One region of the Streptomyces sp. NPDC004542 genome, then DNA from elsewhere that is predicted to be linked to it. Evidence: riboswitches for the same ligand, from Rfam matches in the RefSeq annotation. Region 1 holds a riboswitch; each other region holds the start of a gene.
What was found. Region 1 has a riboswitch for cyclic di-AMP ahead of ABZX30_RS24380 (M23 family metallopeptidase). Riboswitches for the same ligand answer to the same signal wherever they lie in the genome.

Region 1 (5,983 bases):
GGCAACGGCGACGCCATCATCCTGCTGCGCGAGATGCTCGCCCCGGACTCGCTGGACGGGCTGCGCGTCTACTTCCCGGACCCCTGGCCGAAGAAGCGGCACCACAAGCGGCGGCTGATCCAGCCGGAGTTCCTGGGCCTGGCCGCGGCCCGGCTGAGGCCCGGGGCGGTCGTGCACTGCGCGACCGACTGGGAGCCGTACGCCGGGCAGATGCTGGACGTGCTGACCGCGCACCCGGACTTCGAGAACACCCGGCCCGAGGGCGGCTTCGCGCCCCGTCCCGCCTTCCGTCCGCTGACCCGCTTCGAGGGGCAGGGCCTGGACAAGGGACACGTGGTGAACGATCTGTTGTTCCGCCGCGTACAGCACCGGGAGCAGCAGCGACGTTAGGGTCAGTGCCGTGGCCACCTTTCCCCCGTACCCGACGCACCCCGCCGGTCCCGTCGACGGTGAGCTCCGGCACCCGCACTGGTGGCAGCGCGGCTGGGTGCGGTACGGGGCGCTGATCGCGCTGCTCGCGCTCTCCGGGCTCGTCATCCTGGCCCTGGTGCGGCAGCAGACCGGCACGGAGGGGTTCCTCGTCGGGCTCGGGCTGGCCGTGCTGCCCGTCCCGCTGCTCATAGCCGCCTTCCGGTGGCTGGACCGGGTCGAGCCCGGCCCCTGGCGGAACACCGTCTTCGCGTTCGCCTGGGGGGCCTGCGCGGCGGCGCTGATAGCCATCGTCGCCAACAGCTTCGCCACCCGGTGGATAGCCACGACGGCCGACCCGTCCAGGGCCGACACCCTCGGCGCGACCGTCATAGCGCCCATCGTGGAGGAGTCCGCCAAGGCCGCCGCCGTGCTGCTCGTGTTCCTCTTCCGCAGACGGAACTTCACCGGGATCGTGGACGGCGTGGTGATAGCCGGGGTCACCGCCACGGGGTTCGCCTTCACCGAGAACATCCTCTACCTCGGTACCGCCTTCGGCACCGACCAGATCACCGGCGACCGCGGCATCGCCTCCGTGACCGCCGCGACCTTCTTCGTGCGCGTCGTCATGTCCCCGTTCGCGCACCCCCTGTTCACCGTCATGACCGGCATCGGCTTCGGCGTCGCCGCCCTGTCCGCCGACCGGCAGCACGTGCGGCGCGTGCTGCTGCCGCTCGGCGGGCTGCTGCTCGCGATGGGCACGCACGCGCTGTGGAACGGCTCCTCCACCTTCGGCGAGTACGGCTTCTTCGCCGTGTACGGGACTTTCATGCTGCCCGCGTTCGCGCTGCTGACCTGGCTGGTGATCTGGACGCGCCAGCGGGAGCTGCGGACCGTGCGGGAGGAGCTCCCGGCGTACGTCCTCGCCGGGTGGCTGGGGCCGGGCGAACCGTTCGCGCTTGCCTCGATGCGGGCCCGGCAGATGGCCCGTGACTACGCCCGCCACTACGGGGGCAAGCCGGCCGCGCGGGCGGTGGCGCAGTACGAGGCGTACGCGACCTCGCTGGCGTTCTGGCGGCACCGGGGACAGCGCGGGAGGGCGGGGGCCGACTTCGTCGTCCGGGAGCGGGAACTGCTGGACGAGCTGTGGAGCAGGCGGCAGGCGGCGCGGCCCGCCCTGGAGTACGCGGCGAGGGCTTCGGCCCCGGCGGTTGCGCCTCCCTGGCCGGTGTACGGGGTGCAGGGGGCGTACGGGTACGTGCCCGCGCCCGGCGCCGGCCCCGGCTACGGGTATCCGGCGGCGCCGTACACCGCCTACAACCCGTACCGGACGTGACGGGATGACGCGGGGGGTTACGCCGACGCCTCGGTGAGGCGCGTCAGCTCCTCCTCGGTGAGCTCCAGCTCGGCCACCCCGAGCAGTGCCGGCAGCTGGTCCACCGTGCGGGCCGAGGCGATGGGGGCCGCCACCGTGGGCTGGGCGGCGAGCCAGGCGAGGGCCACGGTGGCCACCGGGGCGTCGTGCGCGGCGGCGATCTCGTCCAGGGCGGTCAGGACCCGCTGTCCCCGCCCGGTCTCCAGGTGTTTGGCCGCACCGCCCGCCCGCGCGCTCTCCACGGTCGTGCCGGGACGGTACTTGCCCGTGAGGAAGCCGGAGGCGAGGGAGGCGTAGGGCACGACCGCGAGGCCGGCCCGGGTGGTGACGTCCCGCAGCGGACCCTCGTAGGTGTCGCGCGAGACGAGGTTGTAGTGCGGCTGCAGTGCCACGTACCGGGCGAGGCCCTGTCGCTCGGAGAAGTCGAGGGACTCCTGGAGGCGCTCGGGCGAGATGTTGGAGGCGGCGATGTAGCGCACCTTGCCCGCCCGGACCAGCTCGTCGAGCGCCCCGATGATCTCCTCGACCGGCACCTCGGTCTTGTCGAAGTGGGTGTAGTACAGGTCGATGTGATCGGTGCCGAGGCGGCGCAGGGAGGCGTCGGCCGCGGCCTTGATGGTGTCGGCGGTCAGGCCCTGGTACCGCGGGTGCTGGCTGACCTTGGTGGCGATGACGATGTCGGAGCGGTTGCCGCGGGACTTCACCCAGTCGCCGATGATGGTCTCCGACTCGCCGCCCTCGTTGCCGTCGGCCCACGCGGAGTAGGAGTCGGCGGTGTCGACGACATTGCCGCCGGCGGCCGCGTAGGCGTCGAGGACGGCGAAGGACTGCGCCTTGTCGGCGGTCCAGCCGAAGACGTTGCCGCCGAGGGCGAGCGGGAAGACCTGGAGGTCGGAGTGGCCGAGTTTGCGTAGAGAAGTCATGCCTTGATCCAACAACCGCGGCGGTGGCTCACATTCCGCTACGGACCGGCAGCCCCGACGTCGGGGGGTCGTCGTCAGGGCTGCCGGGGCACCGGGGGACGCGTCAGGGGGTGAGGCCCTTGCCACGCAGCCACGCCATCGGGTCGATGCCGGTGGCCTGGCCGCCGGGGTGGACCTCGAGGTGCAGGTGCGGGCCGGTGACGTTGCCGGTGGCGCCGACGCGGCCGATGACCTCGCCGGTGCCGACCTTCTGGCCGACCTTGACGTTGATCGAGGACTGGTGGCAGAACCACAACTCGGTGCCGTCGTCGAGGGTGAGGATCGTGCGGTAGCCGTAGGAGCCGGCCCAGCCCGCCTCGGTGATCGTGCCGCTGTGGATGGCCTTGATGAGCGTGCCGGTCGGCGCGGCGAAGTCCAGGCCGGTGTGGTAACCGGAGGACCACATGGAGCCGGCCTCGCCGAAGGTCGAGGTGAGCGTGTACGAGGAGGTCGGCAGCGTGTACTGCTCGGCCAGCCGGGCGAGGCGCTCGGCCTCGGCCTTCTTCTTGGCGGTGGCCTCCGCCTGCTCCTTGGCGGCGGCGGCCTTGGCGGCGGCCGCCTTCTCCGCCTTGGCGGCCGCGTCGGCGGACTGCTTCTCGGCGGCGGCCACGGCGGCCGCGGTGGCCCTGCCGTCGACCTGGCTCTGCTGCTGCTCGGCCTGGGCCATGATCCGGTTGCGCAGGGCCTCGCCGGCGTCGGTGCTGTCCTGGTCACTGGCCGCGGTGGCGACGCCGACGTGGGTCAGGGTGGCCGTGGCGGCCTTGGCGCCGTGGCCGTCGTCGCCGAGCAGGGAGCCGACGGAGGGCAGGTCGGGCAGGGAGATGGAGACCGGCGGCTTGCCGGTGTTGGCGCTGGCCATGCCGCCCGCGCCGACGGCGGCTATCACGCCGACGCCCAGGACGGTGGAGCTGCGGGCGAGCCCGCCGCCGCGCTGCTTGCTGACGCGGTGCCGGCCGCGTGCCGGGCGGAGGGAGTCCTCGGTGGGGTTCCACTCCTCCCAGGGGCCCTCGTCGCTGCGGTACTCGCCGTAGCCGAAGGTGTCGGTGCGCTGGCTCGGCACGAACGGGGCTGTGGGGGCAGGCGGGTTTGACGCCACGCGGGCGTGCTCCTTTCCTTCCGTGACGCCTACCGGGTTAGCTGACGGGTTCGGAGCGGGAAGGTCTCCTACGCGCGTATACCGGTCGTCGACTCAGCGAGTGGACGGCGGCGTTCGCGTGATTCACCCCAAGGTGGTGGTTCCCCGGTTCCCTTGCGGGATTCGGCATGCGCGCACGGAGCCGCCTCGGGTGACGGCTGGGACGACCGCGCTGCGTTATCGAACGTTAATAGACCTACCTGTCAGTTTCCAAGCCGTTCGGCTTGATCATTATGGTTTTCACAGAGGAACTTATGACCCATGACCGGTGAAATTCGGGCGAGTTGCATCCGGCGCGAGCGCCTCAGGAGTAACAGGGGTTTTGATGGTTACTCAGACGTGATGCGGAGGGCGCTCGGTGCGTGACCGTGCGTGATATCGGGGTCGGGGTGACGGCCGGTCCCGGGCAAATACTCCGGAGAAACACTCAGGGCCGGAATCCATGTACTGGAATTCCGGCCCTGAGTCTTCAGTAGCGGGGACAGGATTTGAACCTGCGACCTCTGGGTTATGAGCCCAGCGAGCTACCGAGCTGCTCCACCCCGCGTCGTTGTGTCACCAGTGTACGCCATGCGCGGGACCGCTCGCACACGCCTTTCCGACCAGGGCTTTCGGCTCAGTCCGTCAGGTGCCGGTTCGGCGTCTGCGCCGCCTCCTCGTACTCCGGCAGGACGACCACGTCCACGCCCCCGGCCGTCAGCAGCCCGCTGCCGTCGGCGCCGGTGACGAACGTGTCCGGCTCCCGCCAGGCCGTGACCACCCGCCGTATCCCCGCGTCGAGGATCAGCCGGGCGCACGGCGCCGGCCGGGAGGCCCGCCGGGCGCACGGTTCGAGGCTGCTGTACACCGTGGCGCCGGCCAGCCGGGGGTCGTCGGGCCGGATCCTGGCCAGCGCCGCCTCCTCCGCGTGCACCACGGGATCGTCCCCCTCGCGGGAGTGGCCGCGGGCCAGTTCCGTACCGTCGGCGGCCACCACGACCGCCCCGACGCTGAACGCCGTCCGCGAGGGTGGGCACAGCGCGGCCAGCTCGCAGGCGATCCGCAGCCAGTGACGGTCGGCCGCGACGGCGACCGGGCCGGTGCCGGGCGCGGTCGGCTCGTAGCGCATCAGGACGACGTCCTCGATGCGGCGCGTCTCCAGCAGCCTCAGCCGCCCGCCCTGGTAGCCGCCGGGCCCGAAGAGCCGGGGGGCGTCCGGGTCGCCGACGAGGAGGGGGGCCAGGACGAGCTGGAGCTCGTCGGCCAGGCCCCGCAGCAGCAGCTGGGTGTGGACGGTGCCGCCGCCCTCGACCATCAGGCGGCGCACTCCGCGCACCTCGTGGAGGTGCGCGAGCAGCGCGGGCCAGTCGAGGTCCGCGCCCAGCGGGACGACGTCCGCCGCGAGGCCGAGGGCGCGGGCCCGCTCGGCGCCCTCGTCGGTGGTGTAGACGATCTTCTCGCCCCCGGTGTGCCAGAAGTTCGCGCCGGGGTCCAGGTCGCCGGAGCCGCTGACGGTGATCTTCAGGGGGTACTCCGGCCGTCCGGCGGCGAGCCGGGCCGCCCGCCGCTCGGGCGAGTTGACCAGCAGCCGCGGGTTGTCGGCGCGGATGGTGCCGGCGCCGACCAGGATCGCGTCGACGGACGCCCGTACCTCGTCGACCCGGTCGAAGTCGGCCGGGCCGGACAGCAGCAGCCGGTCGGGGCCGGTGTCGTCGAGGTACCCGTCGAGGGAGACGGCGGCGGACAGCAGGACGTACGGACGGGGCATCGACGCGCTCTCTTCGGGAGGCGGGCGGGGACGGATCCGACGGACCCGGATCTTGGTTCAAGTTTGAAACAAACTTACACTGGTGGCATGACGACCCGCTGGCTCACCCCCGAGGAGCAGCGCGCCTGGCGCGCGTACGTGGCCGCGACCCACCTCCTGGAGGACGCGCTGGACCGACAGCTCCAGCAGGACGCGGGCATGCCCCACCTTTACTACTCCATCCTGGCCACGCTGTCCGAGGCACCGGAGCACCGGCTGCGCATGACCGGCCTCGCCGAGGCGCTGAAGATCACCCGCAGCAGGCTGACGTACGCGGTGGCGCGGCTGGAGAAGGACGGGCTGGTGCGGCGCGAGAG
Region 2 (5,983 bases), on a different contig from region 1:
TCGGCGGCCGAGCGGGACTTGCCCTCGAACTCGTACTTGCCGTCCTTGTAGAACTCGGACGCGGCGACGTCGAGCGCGAGCGCGATCTGCTCGCCCGGGATGTAGCCGGCCTGCTTGATCGCCTCGATGATGAGGTCGAGGGCGGCGCGGTTGGACTCGAGGTTCGGGGCGAAGCCGCCCTCGTCGCCGAGGCCGGTGGCCAGGCCCTTGGACTTCAGGACCTTCTTCAGGGTGTGGTAGACCTCGGCGCCCCAGCGCAGCGCCTCGGAGAAGGACTCCGCGCCGATCGGGGCGATCATGAACTCCTGGATGTCCACGTTGGAGTCGGCGTGCGAGCCGCCGTTCAGGATGTTCATCATCGGCACCGGCAGCAGGTGCGCGTTCGGGCCGCCCAGGTAGCGGAAGAGGGGGAGGTCGCTGGCCTCGGAGGCGGCGTGGGCCACGGCGAGCGAGACGCCGAGGATGGCGTTGGCGCCCAGGGAGCCCTTGTTGTCGGTGGCGTCGAGGTCGAACATCGCCTGGTCGATCAGACGCTGCTCGGTGGCGTCGTAGCCGACCAGCTCCGGGCCGATCTGCTCGATGACGGCGAGGACGGCCTTCTCGACGCCCTTGCCCAGGTAGCGGTTGGGGTCACCGTCGCGGAGCTCGATGGCCTCGAAGGCGCCGGTGGAGGCGCCGGACGGGACGGCGGCACGACCCGTGCTGCCGTCGTCGAGGCCGACCTCGACCTCGACCGTGGGGTTGCCTCGGGAGTCCAGGATTTCCCGGGCTACGACGACGTCGATGGACGGCACGAGCATCTCCTTCTTGGATGTGACGCTGAAAGTGCGGGGCTGGTGTGCCTTGCGACTAGAGCCTAACCGTCCCCGGGGCGTCAGCAGCCGACCGACCGTCCCGTGGACACGGCGACGGTACACATTGTTCCTGCCCGGAACAAAGGGCGGGGAGGCAAATTCGTGCGGAAGGACAAGTCGAAGGACAAGTCGAAGGACAAGAAGGAGCGGGAGGGAGGGGAACGGGCGGGAGGAGAAGAGGGGAGGGGGAGGAGGGAGGGGAGGAGGGAAGAGAAAACCCCGCCCCGGTGCGTGCGGGGGAACACGCACCGGGGCGGGGAGCCCCACGGGGGACGGGGGCGGGACCCTCACGGGTCCCATCATGGGGGCCACGGATGTGAGGGCGCTGTGGCTCTGCTACCAGCCGGGTGTCACTTCAGGTGCAGCTGCTGGCCGGGGTAGATGACGTCGGCGTCGGCGATGATGTCCTTGTTCAGCCGGAACAGCTTCTGCCAGCCGCCGGCGACGTGGTGCTTCGCGGCGATCGAGCTGAGGGTGTCACCCTTGACGACCTTGTACTCGCCGTCGCCCTTCTTGACCTTCTTGCCGGTCGGGGTGGTGACGGTCTTCTTGGCGGCCGGGCGCTCCGCGGAGCGGGAGGCGGCCTGCTGGTCGGCCGAGCGGCTGGTGCTGCCGGCGGAGCCCGAGGAACCGGCGGAGCTCGAAGAGCCGGAGGAGCCCGAAGAGCCGGCGGAGCCGCTGCTCGAACCGGTGTAGGCGGCGCCGGACAGGCCCTTGCCGCAGACCGGCCAGGCACCCTTGCCCTGCGCGGCGAGGACCTTCTCGGCGACGGATATCTGCTGGGCCTTGGAGGCCTGGTTGGCCTGGGGGGCGTACTGCGTGCCGCCGTACGCGGCCCAGGTGGAGGCGGAGAACTGCAGACCGCCGTAGTAGCCGTTACCGGTGTTGATGGACCAGTTGCCGCCGGACTCGCACTGGGCGACCGTGTCCCACTCGGAGGCGGTGGCGGCGGAGGCGTTGCCGGCCGCCATCAGCGGGGCGGCGACGGCGGCGCCGGTGACACCGGCGACTGCGATGGCGCGGACGGCCTTGGACGGACGGCGGTGCTTGCCCTTGCCGGAAAACAGCATGGATCGATCCCCTCACCGACGCCTGCGAGGTGAGCTGTCGGGTTCGGGCCGGTTGAGTTGCCCGGCCGTAACTCGCACGGTTCTCGTGCGAGGCACGGCTCCACCCCTAGCCGTCCCCGGTGGTCTGTCGACCTCCGGGCCCGGCGCCTACCTTGGGTCCCCCGCTCCTGCCTACGGCGCTTGACGCGACGACTGTTCCCGGGCAGCCGCTGGCAGGATTCGGCGTTGCGGCGGCCGGGGCCCGCGTTGGCGAGCGGTCACGACCGTAGACACGCGATCCGCCGAATTTCAAAGACGATCAGGGCTTCTGAGACTCATCCCACACTTTCACCAAACCGGACAACAAGCCCAAAATGGGGTGTCAACTCCCGCTACTTTGCACCCGTTTCGACACTCAGTTCCAGGGTCTGACCGGCGGCGATGTTGTTCGGGTCGGCCCCGATGGCGTCCTTGTTCGCGGCATAGAGCGCGCGCCATCCGCCCTCGAGGTCAAGGGAGTCGGCGATGGAGGCGAGGGTGTCACCGGCGCGGACGGTGTAGTCGCGTGCGGCGTGACGGCCGGAGGTGGCGCCGTCCTGACCGTTTGTCACGCTTTCGTCCGCACTGTCGCCCCGATGACGGCCGCCACTGATCGCCCCGGTGTCCACAAGACTCCAAGAGCCGCCGGTTTGCCATGAATCGTCCGACTTGTCGATCTCGGGAGACATCGAGGACGAGCTGCCGCCCTCCTGGGGCTTCCCGGAACCGGAGGACGCCGACTTGTCCGACGCGCCGGAACCGGTGGAGCCGGAGGAGTCGTCGGCATCCTGAGAGCCGGCGGCACCGGCGCCCGAGTCGCGCGAGGACGAGGAGCTGGAACCAGAACCGGACGATCCCGACGAACCCGATGAACCAGACGAAGTGTCCGAAGAATCCGCGGACTCCTTGGAGCCCTTGGAGCTCTTGAACCCCTTCACGCCAGACGCGTCAGACGACTTGGACGAAGAGGAGGAATCGCCGGAACCGGATGATCCGGACCCTCCGACGCCCGTGTCCACGTTCACCGAACCGGAGTTCGACGTGAGACCGGAGAGCAGGGCGCAGGTGGTCCAGGGTTCGGTGCCCCGGTCGGCGAGGATCTTCTCGGCGACCGCGATCTGCTGCGAACGGCTGGCCTCGTCCGGGCCGGCGGCGTACGCGAGGCCGCCGTACTTGTCCCAGTCGTCCTGGGAGATCTGCAGACCGCCGTAGTAGCCGTTACCCGTGTTGGCACTCCACGAGCCGCCGCTCTCGCACTCGGCCACCTTGTCCCACGTGGTCCCGTCGGCCGCGTGTGCCGCGGATGCGCCGAGCAGCGGGATGGCGATGGCGGAGCCGGTCACTCCGGCCGCGACGAGGAGGGCCGGAGCCTGACGGGGGCGACGGTGGCGACCGTTCCCGGAGAGCATGCGGTGACCTTTCGCAAGACAGCAGTGACCAGCGCGGCGACTGCGGAGAGACGCCGCGCTGACGAGTGAACGTATCGGCAGACGATCACTTGTCACAAGTTAATGCCGCGCAGATCACGTGAAGATCACAAAGTTGAGCGCGTGTCATCTTTCGCGCGGGCCCTTCCCCGCTCACCCGTCGGTCACCGCACGGGCGTGAACTCCACGGGCAGGGTGCGCAGTCCGCGCATGATGAGTCCCCCACGCCACCGCAGATCGGCCGGTTCCACCGCGAGCCGGAGGTCGGGAAGGCGGGTGAGGAGGGTGGCGAGTGCGGTCTGGCCCTCCAGCCGGGCGAGCGGGGCGCCGAGGCAGTAGTGGATTCCATGGCCGTAACCGAGGTGCTGGTTGTCACGTCGTCCGAGGTCGAGGACGTCCGGGTCAGCGAACCGCTCGGGATCCCGGTCCGCGGCGGCGAGTACGACGAGGACCGGGTCGCCGGGTGCGATGTCCTGCCCGCCGACGGTGACCGGCCGGGTGGCGAACCGCCAGGTGGCGAGCTCCACCGGGCCGTCGTAGCGCAGGAGTTCCTCGACACCGGTCTCCAGCAGGTCCCGTTCGCCGCGCGCCAGGGAGGCCTGCAGCAGCTGGCGCTGCCGCGGGTGGGTGAGCAGGGCGTAGGTGCCGTTGCCGATGAGGTTGACGGTCGTCTCGAACCCCGCGAACAAGAGGATGAACGCCATGGCGGCGGCCTCGTTCTCGGTGAGGTGCTCCCCGTGGTCGGAGGCGCGGATGAGACCGGAGATGAGGTCCTCGCCGGGCGCCGGTACGGCCGGGAGCGCCTCGCGCTTCCGGTGGATGAGCTCGGCGAGGTAGCCGCGCATCTTCTTCACCGACCGCGCGACCCCGCCGCGCGGTCCTCCGCCGTGCCGGATCATCATGCCCGCCCAGTCCCGGAAGTCGTCCTGGTCCTCGCGCGGGACGCCGAGCAGGTCGCAGATGGCGTAGATGGGGAGCGGGAAGGCGAACTCGTGGATGAGATCGGCCGAGCCCTTCGCGGCGAACCCGTCGATGAGCCGGTCCGTCAGCTCCCGTACCCGCGGCGCGAACTCGGCGACGCGGCGCGGAGTGAACGCCTTGCTGACCAGCCGGCGCAGCCGGGTGTGGTCCGGCGGGTCGATGTTGAGCAGATGCGTCATCAGCTCGGCCTTGCGCTCCCCCGGAATCCCCGTCTTGCCCTTGGCGTGCGCGGGCTCGTCGTGGTGCGCGGGGTTCTTCGACAGCCGCGGGTCGGCCAGCGCCTGCTTGGCGTCGGCGTACCGGGTGACCAGCCAGGCCTCCACCCCGCTGGGCAGCTTGGTGCGCCGCACGGGCGCGTGCTCCCGGAGCCAGGCGTAGGCCGGGTAGGGGTCGCTCGCGAACTCCCAGGTGAAGAGTTCTGGGCCGGGCGCGCCGGGCGTGCCGGGGGCCGCGTGGGGGTGGGGCTGGTTGGTCACCCCCCGACGGTATCCGGGCCTTCCGGCGCGTGCCTCGGGGGCCGGGGCCGGCCCGCCACACCCTCGGCGGCCCGTATCGCGTCCCGGTAGGCCCGTGCCGCCGCCCTCAGTGCCGCCTCGGGGTCGACGCCGTCCGCCTCGGCACGCGTCGCGAGTGCCAGGAGGTCGTAGCCGATGCCCTCGCCCTGGGGCAGGGGCACGTCCAGGCCCGCGGTGCGCACCCGGGAGGAGAGCTTCGCGGCGAGGGCGAGGCCGGGCTGGCCGAGGGGGACGCCCTCCGTCACGGAGGTGCGCCGCTTCTCGGCCGCCTTGGTCCGCAGCCAGTGCTCCTTGACCTCCTCGGGGGTCTCGGCCGTGGCGTCACCGAAGACGTGCGGGTGGCGGTGGATGAGCTTGGCGACGATGCCGCCGGCCACGTCGTCGATGGAGAAGGGGGCGTCGGGGTTCTCCTCGGCTATGCGGGCGTGGAAGACGACCTGGAGCAGGACGTCGCCCAGTTCCTCGCGCAGCTCCTCGCGGTCGCCGGCCTCGATCGCCTCGACGAGTTCGTACGCCTCCTCGATGCCGTACTTCACCAGGCCCTCGTGGGTCTGCCGGGAGGACCAGGGGCACTCGGCGCGGATGCGGTCCATGACCTGGACGAGGTCGAGGAGGCGGGCACCGGGCAGGTCGTAGGAGGCGGGGAGCAGCTCCAGCTCCGGCATCCGGACCCGGCCGGTGCCGGCCAGGCGGGCCAGGCCGTCCGTCAGGGCCGGCTCGCCCTCGCCCGTCGCCACGACCACCACCGTGTGCCCGCCGGCGCAGGCGTCGACGAGTTCCTGGGCGGTCGGGGCGGCCTCGTCGACTGCCGTCCCGGCCTCGCGCAGGTAGGGCAGCTGCGGATGGGCGCCGTCCGCGCACAGCACGCGGTCGGCGGCGCGCAGCGCCTGCCAGGCGGGCCAGGACAGCAGGCCGGGTGCGACACGGTGGCTGGTGGTGAGCAGGACGATCCGGCCGGGGGCGGCGTCCGGGCCCGGCACCTGGGCGTCTTCGAGGCTGGTGGTGTTCACGCCTCGAACGTAACGCACACCGGCCGGGGGGCTCGCGCGTTGTCCACAGGGCGGGGATGACAGTCGGATCGTGTGACCGGCCTCCGGCCCGGACCCTGCCTACGCCGT
Region 3 (5,983 bases), on a different contig from region 1:
TCGGACCGAGGAAGCCGAAGACGCTGCCCCGCGGGACGGTCAGGTCCAGACCGTCGACGGCGAGCTGTCCGCCGCGGTAGCGCTTGGTGAGCGCGCGGGTGTGGATGACGCTGTCACCCGCGTCCCGCGCGGCCGGCTTCGTGGCGGACGGTTCGTCCATCGGCTCCCCTGCTTCGTGGTGTGTACGTGCGTACGCGGGTACACGTCGTACCGTGGCCGTGGCGCGTCGGTCTACCGTGCCGCGTCGGCCGCCTTCACCAGCGCGTTCTTGGTCACGGTGCCGACGTAGACCTTGCCGTCGTCCGTGATCAGGGCGTTGACCAGGCGGGTGGAGAACACCGTGCCCTTGCCGAACCCGCCGGTCACCTTGTCGCCGAGTGAGCCGAGGAAGCCGCCCAGGTCACCGCCGCCCTTGCCGGACGGCAGGCCGCCCGCGGCGCCGGAGTCGAAGGTGGCGATCGAGTTCCAGCCCTGGCCGAGGACGTCGAAGCCGCCGCGGCCCTCGGCGAGGTCCCCCTCGGGCTTCGGGGCGCGCTCGCCGGGTGCCTCGGCCGCGTCGTTCCCCTCGGTGACCTTCGCGCCCTTCGGCGGGGTGAAGCGGAAGGTCGAGGCGGCCGGCCTGGCGAAGCTGACCTGGGTGAAGCCCGCGTCCACGACGGCGGCGCCGCCGCTCGCCGGGGTCAGGGTGAACTTCAGCGGCATGCCCGTCTTCGCGTCCACGGCGATGCTGACGGCGCCCACCGTGGTGCCGGACTGCTTCGGTTTGATGAGCAGTTTGTAGGCGTCCCGGCCCGCGACCTGGACGGTCCCGTCGACGGTCACGGACGTGGTGTCGTCGACGGACTTCAGTGCCTCGTCGGCGAGGTCCTTCGGGGTGGCGGGGGTCTTCGTGGCGGGGGTCTTCTCCCGCTGCTGCTTGCCGTGCTGGTCCGCGGTGCCGTGGTACACCTCGTTGGACCTGCTGTCGTAGCCCCAGACGTCCTTGCCGTCGTGGATGAGGCTGTACTCAGCCGCGCTCTCGATCAGCGAGACCTTCTGGCGCTCCGGCCCGTCGGCCGCCACGCGCAGCGTGTGACTGCCCGAGAGCAGTTCGGTGAACTTGGACGCCGGGTCCGCCGACGAGCCGTCGCCGCCCCGGTTCGCCCCCGACAGCAGGCTGCCCTCCAGACCCCCGAGGTCCGGCAGGCCGAGGTCGGTGCTGAACCGCACCGTGCCGGACAGCTGCTGCACGTCCGAAGCGGCGATCTTGTCTATGAGCTGCTGTGCGCTGATCTTGGGCAGGTCGGGGTCACCGGAGTCGGCGAGCGCCGGGACCAGCCCGATGGTCGCCGCCGCCACCCCCACCACCGCGACCGGGACGACGTACCGGGCCGCCTTGCGGCGCCCGGTCGACGTGTCGTTGCCGGCCCTGTCGTCGGACGTGGTGTCGTCGGATCCGTACGGTGCCATGTGTGCCTTACCTCCGTCGTCGGCGGCGGCTGTCCTCACCCTCGTCAACCCTGAGCCGCCATTCTCACCCGAATCGGTGAGGAGTGGTGATTTCCGTGGTTTCCATCTCACCAAATCGGCCGTGAGGAAGCGTCAGACCCGGGAGGCACCTCGATGTACGACTGCGGTATGACACGGGGAAGCCGGATGCCCCCTCGACCCGTAGGGGTCGGACCCGGAGGCGGCAGACCCCGGCGGACGGCTGCACCAGCACGCCGCGCCTACCCGGCCCGGTGCACCACCGCATCGCACAGCTGCACGAGTGCCGCCTTGGCGTCGCACTCCCGCAGCGGGGCCAGCGCGGCCCGCGCCTCCTCCGCGTAGCGCACGGTGTCCCGGCGGGCCTGCTCCAGTGCCGGGTGGGCGCGCAGCGCGGCCAGCGCCTCGGCGTGCCGGGCGTCGTCGGTCAGGTCGGAGTCGAGCAGGTCGCACAGGGCGACGTCCTCGGCCAGCCCGAGCCGGGCCGCCCGCTCCCTGAGGCGCAGCACGGGCAGGGTGGGGATGCCCTCGCGCAGGTCGGTGCCCGGGGTCTTGCCGGACTCGTGGGAGTCGGAGGCGATGTCCAGCACGTCGTCGGCGAGCTGGAAGGCGACGCCGAGCCGCTCGCCGTACTGGGTCAGGACGTCCACGACCGTCTCGTCGGCCCCGGACATCATGGCGCCGAAGCGGCAGGAGACCGCCACCAGCGACCCGGTCTTGCCGCCGAGGACGTCCAGGTAGTGATCGACCGGGTCGCGGCCGTCCTGCGGCCCCGCCGTCTCCAGGATCTGCCCGGTGACCAGCCGCTCGAACGCCACCGCCTGGACCCGTACCGCCTCGGGGCCGAGGTCGGCGAGGATCTGGGAGGCGCGGGCGAAGAGGAAGTCGCCGGTGAGGACGGCGACAGAGTTGCCCCAGCGGGTGTTCGCACTGTCCACGCCGCGGCGCACCGCGGCCTCGTCCATGACGTCGTCGTGGTACAGGGTCGCGAGGTGGGTGAGTTCGACGACGACGGCCGAGGGCACGATTCCCGGCGCGTACGGGTCCCCGAACTGCGCCGCGAGCATCACGAGCAGCGGCCTGAACCGCTTGCCGCCCGCGCGCACGAGGTGCTGGGCGGCTTCGGTGATGAAGGGGACCTCACTCTTGGTGGCTTCGAGCAGTCCCTCCTCGACAGCCGCCAATCCGGCCTGGACATCGGCTTCCAGAGCCTGGTCCCGCACGCTAAGCCCGAACGGCCCGACGACGGTCACGAGGGGTCTCCTGTCTGCTGGTGCCTGCTGGCGATTACACGGTTTGTCGATAGGTCGCCGCCCTCACTCAAGTCAGCGTATCCGGTCAGCTTTCGATCACCGAGGGCGCCCACTGTTACAGGCCGGGCGCTATCGGATCACGCCCGTTATGTTTCCGATCAGGCGATAAGAACAGATATTTATCGACTTACCCGGAAGTACGAAGTGATTGCGCCGCTTGGAGCAGCTCACCTTCCACTCCCGCGCCGGACGCGCTCTCCCTAGCGGCGCCCCTCATGTCCCATTTGCCGTTATTGCTATTCCGTGAATTGGGTCACGTCGACCGATCGGGGCACCCCGCCGCCCGGCACCCGTATCCCACCTGCCGCCATTGGCCAGTTGAGGCTTGGCAGCTGCAAAGGATCAAGCACCTCATACGCCATAGAACAAGGTCAACTAGGACTTTGTGTGAATCCGGCGCTTGTTCCGGACATGTGCTCTCGCATACGTTCCCGGCCGTCGGGCGGAACGCCTCATCCTGCCGCCGCCCGTCACACCCCATCGACGAACTCATTCGCGACGGCAGGAGCGGGGGACCCAGGTTTGCCGCCGGCCCGGACGACACCCGTCGTCCCGGACCGGCTCGGGGTGAAGCCGCACCGCCTTCGGGCGGCGCGGCCGGGCACCTCCCAGCCCGAACCCGACAGCTCACCTCGCAGGCGACGGAGAGGAACTTCCCCATGTCTGCTGCCGCTCGGCTCCGCCGTACCCCCTTCACCCGCATCGCCCGCAGGATCGCCGTCGCCGGCACCGGCGCCGCCGTGCTCGCCCTCCCGCTGATGGGTGCGACCAGCGCCTCCGCGGCCACCACCACGAGCGCCCCCACGGCCGCCACCGCCGCCACCAGCACGGTCGCGTACTCGAACAACCTCGACGGCTGGATCCGCGAGTCGCTCGCGATCATGGCGCAGAAGGGCATCCCGGGCTCCTACAACGGCATCTACCGCAACGTGATGCGCGAGTCGTCGGGCAACCCGATGGCCATCAACCTCTGGGACTCCAACGCGGCCGCCGGTATCCCGTCCAAGGGCCTGCTGCAGGTCATCGACCCCACGTTCAACGCCTACCACGTGGCCGGCACCTCGTGGAACATCTACGACCCGGTCGCGAACATCACGGCCGCCTGCAACTACGCCGCCCACCGGTACGGCTCGATCGACAACGTGTTCGGCGCGTACTGACCGATCCGCTCACCCGAGCACCCGCGCACCCGCGCACCCGCTCACCCGCTTACCCGCTCACCCGCTCACCCGCTCAGGGGAAAAGTCTTTCGAGGACGACGGCGATGCCGTCGTCCTCGTTCGACAGGGTGATCTCGTCGGCCACCGCCTTCAGTTCGGGATGGGCGTTGGCCATCGCCACACCGTGGGCGGCCCAGTCGAACATCGGGATGTCGTTGGGCATGTCCCCGAAGGCGATGGCCCGTTCGGCGCCCAGCCCGAGGTGGTCGGCGGCCAGCGCCAGCCCGGTCGCCTTGGTGACACCGCACGGCTGGAGCTCGACGGTTCCCGGCCCCGACATGGTGACCGTCGCCAGCGACCCCACGGCCGCGCGGGCCGTGGCGGCCAACTCGTCGTCCGACAGGGCGTGATGGCGCACCAGGACCTTGCTGATCGGCTCGCGCCACAGGTCGTCGCGCCGCCGGACCCGTACGGCGGGCAGGGTCGGGTGCGGCATCCGATAGCCGGGTTCGATGAGCGTGAGCCCGTCCACCCCGTCCTGGTCGACGGCCGCGTACACCTCCCCCACCTCTGCCTCGATCTTGCCGAGCGCGGTCTCCGCGAGTTCCCGGTCCAGGGTGACCGACCACAGCAGGCGGTGGGCGCCGGCGTCGTACACCTGCGCACCCTGTCCGCACACCGCGAGCCCCGTGCAGCCGAGGTCGTCGAGCAGCGGCCGCACCCGCGGCGCCGGGCGACCGGTCACCACGAGGTGCCGGGCCCCCGCCCTCTCGGCCCGGGCGAGGGCGGCGAGCGAGCGGTCGGACAGGGTGTCGTCGCCACGCAGGAGCGTTCCGTCGAGATCGGTCGCGACGAGTGAACGAGCCGGGGAGACCGGAGAGGAGCGGGGGGCGGAATATGCGGGGGGTGCGGCCATGATCAGAGAATACGGACCCCCCGCCCCCTGACTCACCGCTGTTCCCGGCCCCGAACGGTGCCCGCGACGCCACCCCCACAAGGCCCATCCAGGCATTGCGAACCCTTCAGACACTGCCCGGCACGCTGCCCAGGACATGCAACTCACCCGTAACGTGTGGCGCGACCACAGGCAACGGCCTGCAGTGACGGCACCGGATGAGAGCGAGGCAGCACCCCATGCCCCCCTTCGACGTCCCCGAGGGCGACCCCTTCGGCCCTCACAACCTCCCCTACGGCGTCTTCTCCCCCGCCGGCTCGACCGAGCGGCGCGTCGGCGTGCGGCTCGGCGACCACGTGCTCGACGCGGGCGCGGCGGCGCGGGCGATCGGTTCGCCCTACACCTCCCTGCTCGCGCACCCGACCCTCAACCCGCTGCTCGCCGCCGGCCGCACGGCCTGGTCGGACGTGCGGCGGGCCCTGACGGCCTGGGTGACGGTGCCCGCGCACCGGGAGACGATCGAACGACTGTTCTACCCCTTGTCCTCGGTGACCCTGCACCTGCCCTTCGAGGTCGCCGACTACGTCGACTTCTACTCCTCCGAGCACCACGCCCGGAACGCGGGCCACATCTTCCGCCCCGACGCCGAGAACCCGCTGACCCCCAACTGGAAGCACCTGCCGATCGGTTACCACGGCCGCTCCGGGACGGTCGTGGTGTCGGGCACGGACGTCGTACGGCCGTCCGGCCAGCGGAAGGGTCCCGCCGACCCGGCCCCCGTCTTCGGCCCCTCCGTCCGGCTGGACATCGAGGCCGAGGTCGGCTTCGTCGTCGGTGTCCCCTCAAAGCGGGGCAGGCCGGTCGCGCTGGGCGACTTCCGGGAGCACGTCTTCGGGCTGTGCCTGCTGAACGACTGGTCGGCGCGCGACATCCAGGCCTGGGAGTACGTGCCCCTCGGCCCGTTCCTCGGCAAGTCGTTCGCCACGTCGGTGTCGGCGTGGATCACCCCGCTGGAGGCCCTGGAGGACGCGCGGGTGGCGCCGCCCGAGCGGACCCACCCGCCGCTGCCGTACCTGGACGACTCCGACGAGGAGCCCTGCGGCTACGACCTGCGGATCTCCATCGCGGTCAACGGCCACACGGTGTCC

Region 2: it holds a riboswitch for cyclic di-AMP, as region 1 does, so the genes downstream of both, ABZX30_RS05630 (transglycosylase family protein) here and ABZX30_RS24380 (M23 family metallopeptidase) in region 1, are expected to answer to the same signal.
Region 3: it holds a riboswitch for cyclic di-AMP, as region 1 does, so the genes downstream of both, ABZX30_RS14125 (transglycosylase SLT domain-containing protein) here and ABZX30_RS24380 (M23 family metallopeptidase) in region 1, are expected to answer to the same signal.

The regions. Positions count from the first base shown of each region.
Region 1 covers NZ_JBEXLP010000048.1:38,099-44,081, reverse strand. The annotation lists gene trmB (tRNA (guanosine(46)-N7)-methyltransferase TrmB) at 1-390, shown strand, start outside; gene ABZX30_RS24390 (PrsW family intramembrane metalloprotease) at 401-1,744, shown strand; gene ABZX30_RS24385 (aldo/keto reductase) at 1,762-2,706, opposite strand; gene ABZX30_RS24380 (M23 family metallopeptidase) at 2,810-3,841, opposite strand; cyclic di-AMP (ydaO/yuaA leader) riboswitch at 3,853-4,019, opposite strand; tRNA gene ABZX30_RS24375 (tRNA-Met) at 4,354-4,427, opposite strand; gene ABZX30_RS24370 (dihydrofolate reductase family protein) at 4,497-5,627, opposite strand; gene ABZX30_RS24365 (MarR family transcriptional regulator) at 5,715-5,983, shown strand, end outside.
Region 2 covers NZ_JBEXLP010000006.1:36,922-42,904, forward strand. The annotation lists gene eno (phosphopyruvate hydratase) at 1-800, opposite strand, end outside; gene ABZX30_RS05630 (transglycosylase family protein) at 1,205-1,924, opposite strand; cyclic di-AMP (ydaO/yuaA leader) riboswitch at 1,929-2,113, opposite strand; gene ABZX30_RS05635 (transglycosylase family protein) at 2,296-3,351, opposite strand; gene ABZX30_RS05640 (cytochrome P450) at 3,534-4,826, opposite strand; gene ABZX30_RS05645 (nucleoside triphosphate pyrophosphohydrolase) at 4,823-5,875, opposite strand; gene ABZX30_RS05650 (SurA N-terminal domain-containing protein) at 5,975-5,983, opposite strand, start outside.
Region 3 covers NZ_JBEXLP010000019.1:96,460-102,442, reverse strand. The annotation lists gene ABZX30_RS14140 (ABC transporter ATP-binding protein) at 1-160, opposite strand, end outside; gene ABZX30_RS14135 (DUF2092 domain-containing protein) at 232-1,449, opposite strand; gene ABZX30_RS14130 (polyprenyl synthetase family protein) at 1,710-2,720, opposite strand; cyclic di-AMP (ydaO/yuaA leader) riboswitch at 3,252-3,436, shown strand; gene ABZX30_RS14125 (transglycosylase SLT domain-containing protein) at 3,440-3,940, shown strand; gene ABZX30_RS14120 (HAD family hydrolase) at 4,014-4,856, opposite strand; gene fahA (fumarylacetoacetase) at 5,075-5,983, shown strand, end outside.